3 regions of the Peribacillus sp. R9-11 genome follow, and region 3 is predicted to be linked to each of the others. Evidence: riboswitches for the same ligand, from Rfam matches in the RefSeq annotation. Region 3 holds a riboswitch; each other region holds the start of a gene.
The links. A riboswitch is a leader RNA that binds a small molecule or an ion and turns the genes downstream of it on or off. The one in region 3 is predicted to bind S-adenosylmethionine.

Region 1 (3,280 bases), 1.4 Mb from region 3:
TCCTTAACCACTGCTTGATAGTCATCTTTTGTAAAGAATCCTTTAATAGGACTATAGGCCCCAGTACCTATTAATTCCAGGTCACTTAAAGCAATCTCATCAATTTCGATTGAGTTGTTTATTTTAGTAATATCATAGTCTGGTTCCCAACGATTGATCAACGTTCCTCCGTGCGGTAAGCTAACTGTCATACTAATTTCCCCCTAAATTTTCTATTTATTAAGATAAATGTAATCCGCATTCTGTTTTTTGCGCGCCCTGCCAACGTCCTGAGCGTAAATCATCGGCATTGATAGCAGGTGCCGTACATGTTTTACAGCCAATACTAGGATATCCATTATCGTGAAGAACATTATATGGAAGTCCATTTTTATGGGCATAGCGCCATACATCTTTCCATGTCCAATGAATAAGCGGGCATATTTTAATTGATTTAAACTTATTATCTTGATTAATATATTCCGTTAATGCTCTTGTTTCAGATTGCTCCCTGCGTAGTCCCGAGAGCCAAGCAGTTGCCGTTGAAAGTACCTCAGTAAGCGGCGCGATCTTACGTATGCTGCAACATTTATTTGAATCACGGAGCCATAACTCATCTCCATATTCAGTTGCTTGTTCCTCGAGCGTCAATGCCGGCTTTTTCATTTCAATTGAAAGCTGCGGATAGCGCTTTTTAACTTGTTCAATTAATTTGTAAGTCTCTTCAAAATGAACATCCGTATCCAGAAAAACAATTTTGGCTGAAGGATTGACCTTTGCCAATAAATCCGTAAGTACTATTCCTTCAATGCCGAAACTACATGCATAAATGAGTTTGTTACCATATTGGGAATTTGCCCACTCAAGAACTTCTAAAGCACCTTTTGTCTCACTGTCCTCAGGAAATGCAGGCAAAATCTCTGTGTCGAAATTTTCATAGTTTACTAATGCAGACAATCTTAAAGCCCCCTCTAAAAACTTGCTAAATGTTTCACAGAATAGAGTAACTTGCGATTAATACTCGCTGTTGTTTTTTAACGCTTAAAAGACCCTAGAAAAAAGAGACGAATTTAACTAATACTCTCTTTTATATCAGTTAAATCCACCTCTAGTTTTCTAGTCAGCAGATACCTTATTTAATTCTCAGCTTTTCATTTCTTTCCATTTGGATAATTTTACCATCCTGGACGATAAGTGTTATGGATCCATATTTCATCGACTTAAGCATTTCTTGTAGGCGTTCAAATATTTCCTCCAGCTGATTCTCTTTTTCCAAGCCAGTTCCTCCTTTAAGAAAATCCGAGACTAGCTTATCGTATAGCTGACCCGTTTATAAAATGCATTTTCTTAAATTTATATATTCCAAAACATCTTACAATGCTATGGTTTGCAAACGAATTTTACAGAAATAAAAACCCTTCCATGATGGAAAGATTTTCAAGGTAATATTTTTTACCTTATCTTCCAAAATGATCAACATTTTGTTGGATGTAGCACCTTGCATCCATCATGCAGGTTGCTGGACTTCAAAGGGCCAATTCCCTCCGTCGCTCTGGATAAGTTTTATTATTTTAAATATTAACATATATTTATTCCTTGTCAATGGAGTTTTCTTATAAAATAACTTGGATTAATAAAATGGGTGAACTGTTATTATTATACACACTTTTCCTTGAACGGATATTGTATAAGTTAAATATGAAAATAGACTCATTTTCAAGAGAAACTCTTAAAAAAAATGAGTCTATTTCATTACTTACCTCTTTTTACAATTGTTTAAGGCCTAATTGTTAAGGTTAATTAGTTTTAATGATTGTACATAAATAATCTTTAATCTCATGAAAATAAAAATAGTTCAAAACCTTAAGCCTTTACTTTTAGTCTATTAACAGCATTTAATTATTTCTTAATTGAATCGCTTCAACAAATTCTTGCACCTGACTTTGCACACGATCAACTAATTCGCTATCTTTAATTGGGCTTTCTGGATTCTGCTTATCTATTTCCTTATCTACAAAATATAAGCCCTGCAACGGCTCACCTTTTAAAATTGAAATTAAAGGTTTAAGTGCGTAATCAATCGCCAATAAATGCCTGTTACTTCCACCAATCATAATTGGCAGAACAGGCTTATTTTTAAATGCACCCTCAGGTAGCAAATCAATCAAAGCTTTTAACACGCCTGTGTAAGATGCCTTATATACTGGTGAACCAATAATGATACCTCTAGCTTCCTGAATTTTTTCTGAAAGCTTTATTATATCTTCACTATTATACCGGCCTTGGAATAGATCATCTGCGGAAAAATCCGTTATAGAGTAATAAGCAGTGGTAAACCCCACTTGTTCAACTAGTGATCGAACATGTTTTAAAGAGATATCAGTTCTTGATGGACTCGCTGGACTGCCTGATAAAATTACGATTTCGCTCATATAAATTTCCTCCTATTATTTTCTTATCTGCGATAAGACTTGCTGATTCAATAAAAATCACTCAATCACTAATAAATCGGATAAGAACCCTGCCTAGGTAAAGTCATGTATCATATAATCATCGTAATATTCAGAAAAATAAAAGTCAAGTGTTTAACTCGGGATTAATATGAATAACCTATTCAGAAACTTTCATCAGTTATCCCCCTCTTTTTTCCCTGAAATTTAAATCTGTTTCTTCCTTGACCTTTTAATTTTTGCATCTCCAAAATAACAGGTATAGTTCCATTCTTCGGATTACACTAGTTTGCACAATGTATCGTCAAGTCTAGAGGTACAAGCTTGAATAACTAATACTAATAGTAGATAAAGCAACGGTCATATTTGCGGCTTGTTGACTCATACGCCTTAAATATGACCGTTTATTTATGTATTATTGCTTTTTCCATGAATCCCATATACTAAAAGCTGAGCAATACTCTTTATTCGTTCCTCAGTAAAATACGGTTCCGTTTTCTGTTGATGAATCTCATAATGGGTCGATAAAGCTAATGTAAAAGAAATAATTCCTACATTAAATAAGATAATATCGGAAATATAGTGAATCTCTCCAGTATCAATTCTCTTCTGAAGTTCAATAAGCTTAGCATTTGGCTTGAAGATTTGCTCAACATATTGTTTAGAAATTTCTTGATCGTATTGAGTTTCTCGAAATAATATCGAATACTGTTCTTTATTTTCAAGAATTTTTTTTATCAATGTGATAACGTGATTCTCTACAAGCTCATCCGTAGAAAGGTGGCTAGTCTCAACTTCCGCATCTTCTTTTTCACTAGGAGTAATCGTAGCCAAAAGCAACTCTTTTTTGC
Region 2 (3,280 bases), 610 kb from region 3:
GTGAAATTTTCACGATGGAAAGACAAGGAGAATTCGTTGTATTGCACAGAAAAAACGGGTATTCTATTGATAGGTGGTGAAACAATGGGCTTAACATTATATTGGTACCCAAAATGCGGCACATGCCGTAATGCGAAGAAGTGGCTGGATAGTCATGAACTGCAATATGAAGCGATTCATATAGTAGAAAATCCGCCTTCTCGAACAGAAATCGAACAACTATATAATACCAGCGGATTAGAGCTGAAGAAGTTTTTTAATACTAGTGGGCAAAAATACCGGGAGCTGGGTTTAAAGGACAAACTGAAAGAAGCTTCTGAAGCAGAAATGCTAGATATATTGTCTACTGATGGTATGCTTCTTAAAAGGCCGATTGTTACGGACGGCACAAAAGTGACAGTTGGTTTCAAAGAAGAACAATTCGAACAGACTTGGAACTAAAATAATACGAAATATTTGGTTAATTCCTTACTTTTAAAAAAAATCTACCTTATAATGTAATAGATAAAATAAGATGTACTATGGAGGGAATTAATGATGACAACACCAAAAGAACTTCGTTACACAAAGGAACATGAATGGGTCAAAACAGAAGATGGAACAGTACGCATCGGAATTACAGCATTTGCTCAGTCCGAACTTGGGGACATCGTTTTTGTTGAGCTTCCAGAGATTGGCGCTGAATTGAAATCGAACGAGCCATTTGGCAGTGTTGAATCTGTTAAAACTGTATCTGAGCTGTATGCTCCTATCAGTGGTAAAGTTGTTGAAGTAAATGAAGAGTTGAATGACAATCCTGAATTCGTAAATGAATCTCCTTTTGAAAAAGCATGGATGATCGTGATTGAACCATCAAATATCAGTGACGTTGAAAACCTGATGAGCGCTGAAGAATATGATAGCCTGATAAACGGTTAAAATGAAGGAGAGAGGGTCTAAATAGGCCTGCTCTCTTTTTCAGTTTATAAAAAGGCAGCATGCACACAATTCGTGAGATGGAGTGATGACATGGAGTGGGGCGAATTTGATAAAGTTATCATTGTAGAAGGCAGTTCCGATAGAAGAAAAGTTGCCTCCGTTTTGAATGAAGATGTGGAAATAAGATGTACAAATGGGACCATTTCATTAACTAAGCTGGATGAGTTAGTAGATGAAATGGTGGACCGTGATGTTTATCTCCTTTTTGACGCAGATGATTCAGGAGAAAAGCTACGGAAGCAATTCCGAAGGGAAATGCCAGAAGCAAGCCACTTGTATATCAATAAAATGTACAAAGAAGTGGAAAGTGCCCCCGAACATCATATCGCTACAGTGCTCCTATCTGCCAATATGAATGTGAAAATGAAATTTTTAAGTCAAAGGGTGAACGACTAATTGATGCAAGAATTGAAAGAAGAAGATTGTAGGCTTGCTGTTGAAGAAGGGGAAACCTTTTGCTTATATTTATATACACCTTTGTGTGGGACCTGTCAGGTGGCTTCTAGGATGCTTACGATATCATTGGAGCTTTTTCCAGACTTGAAGGCAGGAAAGATGAATATGAACTATGTCCAAACAATCGCCGAATCATATGAAATTGAGAGTGTACCTTGTTTATTACTATTTAAAGAAGGGCAGCTGCGGAAAAAAATTTATGCCTTTCAGTCTGTTCCTTATTTGTACGGAGTGCTTAAGGAAATAAGCTAAAAAGCCAATCCAATATGGGTTGGCTTTTTAGCTGTAGAAAAGTAGTGAATAAACGATATAGTTGATGGGGAATTGAAATAAGAATATTCAAATAATTGATTGACTGGATAATTCTAAAGTGCTATATTTTGAATTAAGAAAGTAACTGCTAAATTTAATAGTTCTTATCAAGAGTGGCGGAGGGATTGGCCCGACGAAGCCCGGCAACCGGTATAAATTTATATACGGTGCTAATTCCAACAGAGTATTGGCTCTGGAAGATGAGGAGAGTATATAAGCCTCTTCTTATGAAGTGGTTTTTTTGCTTGTTAAAAGAGGAAGGCCTGATTCTTAAATCCAACTAAATCCATAGAAAAAGGGGAGAAATCTTATGGCAGAGAAAAAGTTGCGTTTCGAAACATTGAGTGTTCACGGGGGTCTGCAAGTAGATGAAACGGGTGCACGTGCAGTGCCTATTTATCAAAGCAATGCATACTTGTTCAAAGATACTGACCATGCAGCAAATTTATTTGGCTTAAAGGAAAATGGCTATATTTATACACGACTTCATAATCCTACGGTCAGTGTTTTCGAAGAAAGAATGGCCTTGTTGGAAGGTGGTATCGGCGGACTGGCAACCGCAAGTGGGATGGCTGCCATTACACTGTCAATCCTAAATATTGCTGGTGCAGGAGATGAAATAGTGTCCGCTTCTACATTATATGGCGGTACGTATAATCTTTTTGAAAATACTCTTCCTAAATATGGGATAAAAGTGAAGTTCGTCTCTCCTGATGACCCTGAAAATTTCAAAAAAGCCATCACGCCTAGAACGAAGGCTATATTTGCGGAAACAATTGGAAATCCAAGTCTAAGGATTCTTGATATTGAGGCTGTAGCGGACATTGCTCACAATGCGGGCATACCACTCATTATCGATAATACCTTTGCTACCCCATACCTTTGCCGGCCAATTGATTTTGGAGCGGATATTGTCATCCACTCTGCTACAAAATGGCTCTTGGGAAATGGAACCACCTTAGGAGGCATCATCGTGGATGGGGGCAAATTCGACTGGAACTCACCAAACTACCCTGGCTTTACGGAACCGGATCCAAGCTACGATGGGATTGTATACTCTGAAGCAGTCGGCCCTGCTGCCTTTATCACAAAAGCTCGTGTGCAATTACTTCGTGATTTAGGGCCGACGTTAAGTGCTCAAAGCGCGTTCCAGTTTACGCTGGGGCTAGAAACGTTGCATGTGAGAATGAAAGAGCATCTTTCGAATACTAAGTCTGTTATTCAATATTTGGAAAATCATCCTGCTGTGAACTGGGTTTCGCACCCTAGTAATGGAAGTCACCCTGATAAAGCGCTGGCGGATAAATATTTGCCTAAGGGAGCAGGATCTGTTGTGACTTTTGGAATTCAAGGTGGACGCGAAGCTGGAGCAAAACTTATCAATTCGGTAGAGTTATGGTCGCATGTAGCCAACGTAGGGGATGCTAAAAGTTTAATTATCCACCCTGCTAGTACGACCCATCAACAATTGAATGATGTAGGTTTAGCAAAAGCGGGTGTAAGTGCTGATCAAGTGCGCATATCGATTGGTATT
Region 3 (3,280 bases):
GGTGTAATTTCACCAAGGATCGAACCAGACGATTTTAATTCGGGTAACAAGTCTACCGATATCCCGAATTGTTCACACAACTCCTCTGACCATTCTTGTTTCTGAACATCATATAGCAGTGTTTCGGTCGCTTGTGATGGCTCATAGACGAGCACGTCACTTAATTTATAGGCAACCCACTCACTGATGCTTGTAAAGTATTTAATTTTATCCCATAATTGCGGCTGCCTCTTTTGCAGGGCGACCAGCTTTAAAGCTGAAAACAATGCAGAGGGTAATCTACCTGCCCTTTCATAAATAAAAGGTTGATTTGAAAACTCCTTTTCCCATTCGCGGCCTCTATTATCAATATTAGGTAACCCGATAAACGAGTGCCCATCCTGATCCTGCAAAACAATTCCTTGCCGTTGACTAGTGGACGTTATTGCCTTGATTGAAATGTGCTGAGCTTTAGCCATCGCCTTTTTTGCTAATTGAATAAGCTGTTTCCAAAGTAATTCAGGTGAAAAGTATCGACTATCAGGATAAAGAGGTTCAATTTCATATTGTATATCCTCTCTCTCAATAGAGACGACTTCACCTGTTGTCTCAACGATAGCCACTCTTGCATTTCCAGTACCGATATCAAATACTAAATAACCTTCTTTTATAGCCATTTTTTTCACTCTTCTTTCTTATGACTTAACTTCTAGATTTTTTCTGTTATATAGAGTTGGAATCTGAAGAGTATGTTGTGTTGTCCACTTTGTTAACGCTTGGTTCATTATTGAGACGTGATGATCCTCAACCTCATAACTTGCGCCGGCAAGATGAGGAGTAGCTAATACATTGGGCAATTTAATTAATTCATAGTCACTTTGTTCAGGCGGCTCTTGATAAAACACATCTAATATCGCCCCCCTAATCTTTTGTGCTTTTAATACTTGTACAAGCGCATCTCTTTCAACCACGACAGCCCTTGACATATTTACAAAGATTGCCTCTTCTTTCATCAGTCCCAAAAAGTGTTCATTGATCATCCCGATCGTTTCCTCTGTTCTAGGGAGGTGTATGGATACCACATCACTTGTCGAAAAAACGTCTTCTAAAGAAGCCCGAACATGATTAGGATTATCACTCTCTACATAAGGGTCATAGTATTTTATCGAACATTGAAAACTTTCAAGAACCGCTGCAATTCGCTGGCCCACGGCCCCAAACCCCACCATTCCAATTGTTTTCCCAGAAATTTCATTTCCTTTAAACTTTAAATAGGCTTGGAGATAGTCTTCATTCCATTTTTCCTCCTTCAACCATTGATTGGAAGGAATGGTATGCCTTAAAAATGTAAGGAGATTACCGACAAATAATTCTGCAACAGCCTGAGCATTACGTGCTGGAGTGAAAAAGACGGGAAGTCCCCTTTTTGTTGCAGCTTCCACATCAACATTAGAAGGCATGCCACGACACACACCCACAAATCTCAATTCAGGTACTTCAGCGAATACTTTTTCTGTTACTTGATCTAACTCAGTAATTAACCCCTCCGCCTTAGACTCTTTTAATAAAGAGATCAACTCTACTTCGTTATAGGCCCTTCCATTTTCCTTCCAAGGTTGATAGGTAGCCTTTCCAAATAACTCGTTTAATTCCTTGATGCCCGCTTCGTTATATGGTGCTGTTACTAGAATGTTCATTTTTACATCTCTCTCCTTTATGTAACGACTTTACCTGTCAGTAACTCACTTCTTAAAAATAAAAAAATCTCTTCCCGCTAAGACGGAAAGAGATAATTACTTCATAATATCGTTCTCACAACAATAAAATAAAAGGCCACTCTTTCTATCTTTCAAGCTTCGCTTGCTGGAATTGGCACAATAATGTTGCCGAGGCTTCAAAGGGCCAGTCCCTCCACCTCTCTTGATAGAAATTTTACAATATTATATTGGTTTAACTATTTTTTCAATTAATAGAATATACCAAATATAATGAATTTCAAAACGGAAGTCAATATTTATTTGAACTTTCTAAATATTCTCTCCGTATGATATAATCTATGAATCATTTTTTTCATGAAAGGATACTGACATGCAATCATATAAAGATATAGAAAATGGTGTAGTCCTTTCTGTCTGTTCTCTTGATTGCCCAGACCAATGTGGTTTACTTGTACACAAAGAGGATGGAAAAATCAAGAAAATTAGTGGTGACCCAAATCATCCAGTGACGAAAGGGAATATTTGCAACAAGGTTCGGAATATGGGTGAACGGATTTATGATAGCAAGAGAATTAAGAATCCTTTAAAACGCGTGGGAAAAAAAGGTGAGGGGAATTTCACCATTATTAGTTGGGAAGAAGCGATCGAAACGATCACAAATCATTGGAAAAATCTTATTTCAGAGGAAGGGGCACAAACCATTCTTCCTTACAGTTTCTATGGGAATATGGGGAAACTCGCTGCAGAAGGAATGGATCGCCGTTTTTTTAACCGCCTCGGATCAAGTCAACTTGACCGGACCATCTGTTCAGTTGCTGGCTCAACAGGCTACCGCTACACAATGGGGGGGAGCTACGGTACAGACCCAGAAGAGATGACCGAAACTAAGTTATTCATCTTTTGGGGAATCAATGCCGTAAGTACAAATATGCATCAAGTAACACTCGCACAAAAAGCAAAAAAATCAGGAGCTAAAGTCATTGTTATTGACGTTCATAAAAATCAAACCGGACGAATGGCCGATTGGTTCATTCCCATTCTCCCAGGGACTGATGGTGCACTAGCATTAGGAATCATGCATATACTCTATAAAGAAAAGCTAGTGGATCGATCGTTTTTAGAGGAATATACGATTGGTTATGAAGAGCTAGAAGATCATCTTGAGCAATATCAGCCACAAATGGTTTCTGACATAACAGGCGTTCCCGTAGAAGACATATACAAATTAGCTAGGATGTATGGGGCGATTTCCCCTTCAATGATTCGGATTGGAAATGGTCTTCAGCATCATGATAATGGCGGGATGAGCACTCGGACGATTGCCTGTTTACCTGCTTTAACAGGACAGTGGCTAGTAAAAGGCGGAGGTGCAGTTAAATCCAATTCAGGATTTCTCTCCTTTAATACCGCAGCTTTACAACGCCCTGATCTCAAAAAGACTAAAACACGTACAATTAATATGAATCAAATAGGGAAAGCATTGCTTGAACCGGACAACCCCATTCGGTCATTGTATGTCTATGGAAGTAACCCTGCTCTTGTTGCACCAGAGGCAAATAGAGTAAGAGAGGGTCTAGCCCGGG

Region 1: another riboswitch for S-adenosylmethionine. It lies ahead of RE409_RS15540 (YezD family protein); the one in region 3 lies ahead of RE409_RS22415 (2-hydroxyacid dehydrogenase).
Region 2: another riboswitch for S-adenosylmethionine. It lies ahead of RE409_RS25460 (O-acetylhomoserine aminocarboxypropyltransferase/cysteine synthase family protein); the one in region 3 lies ahead of RE409_RS22415 (2-hydroxyacid dehydrogenase).

What each region holds. Positions count from the first base shown of each region.
Region 1 is NZ_CP133763.1:3,207,888-3,211,167, forward strand. Features, by position in the region: gene sat (sulfate adenylyltransferase) at 1-191, opposite strand, end outside; gene RE409_RS15535 (phosphoadenylyl-sulfate reductase) at 220-897, opposite strand; gene RE409_RS15540 (YezD family protein) at 1,112-1,255, opposite strand; SAM riboswitch class I at 1,434-1,542, opposite strand; gene ssuE (NADPH-dependent FMN reductase) at 1,875-2,411, opposite strand; gene RE409_RS15550 (TetR/AcrR family transcriptional regulator) at 2,838-3,280, opposite strand, start outside.
Region 2 is NZ_CP133763.1:5,222,157-5,225,436, reverse strand. Features, by position in the region: gene RE409_RS25480 (arsenate reductase family protein) at 85-441, shown strand; gene gcvH (glycine cleavage system protein GcvH) at 538-918, shown strand; gene RE409_RS25470 (toprim domain-containing protein) at 1,009-1,374, shown strand; gene RE409_RS25465 (thioredoxin family protein) at 1,378-1,686, shown strand; SAM riboswitch class I at 1,848-1,953, shown strand; gene RE409_RS25460 (O-acetylhomoserine aminocarboxypropyltransferase/cysteine synthase family protein) at 2,057-3,280, shown strand, end outside.
Region 3 is NZ_CP133763.1:4,613,178-4,616,457, forward strand. Features, by position in the region: gene RE409_RS22410 (FGGY-family carbohydrate kinase) at 1-656, opposite strand, end outside; gene RE409_RS22415 (2-hydroxyacid dehydrogenase) at 675-1,676, opposite strand; SAM riboswitch class I at 1,819-1,909, opposite strand; gene RE409_RS22420 (molybdopterin oxidoreductase family protein) at 2,068-3,280, shown strand, end outside.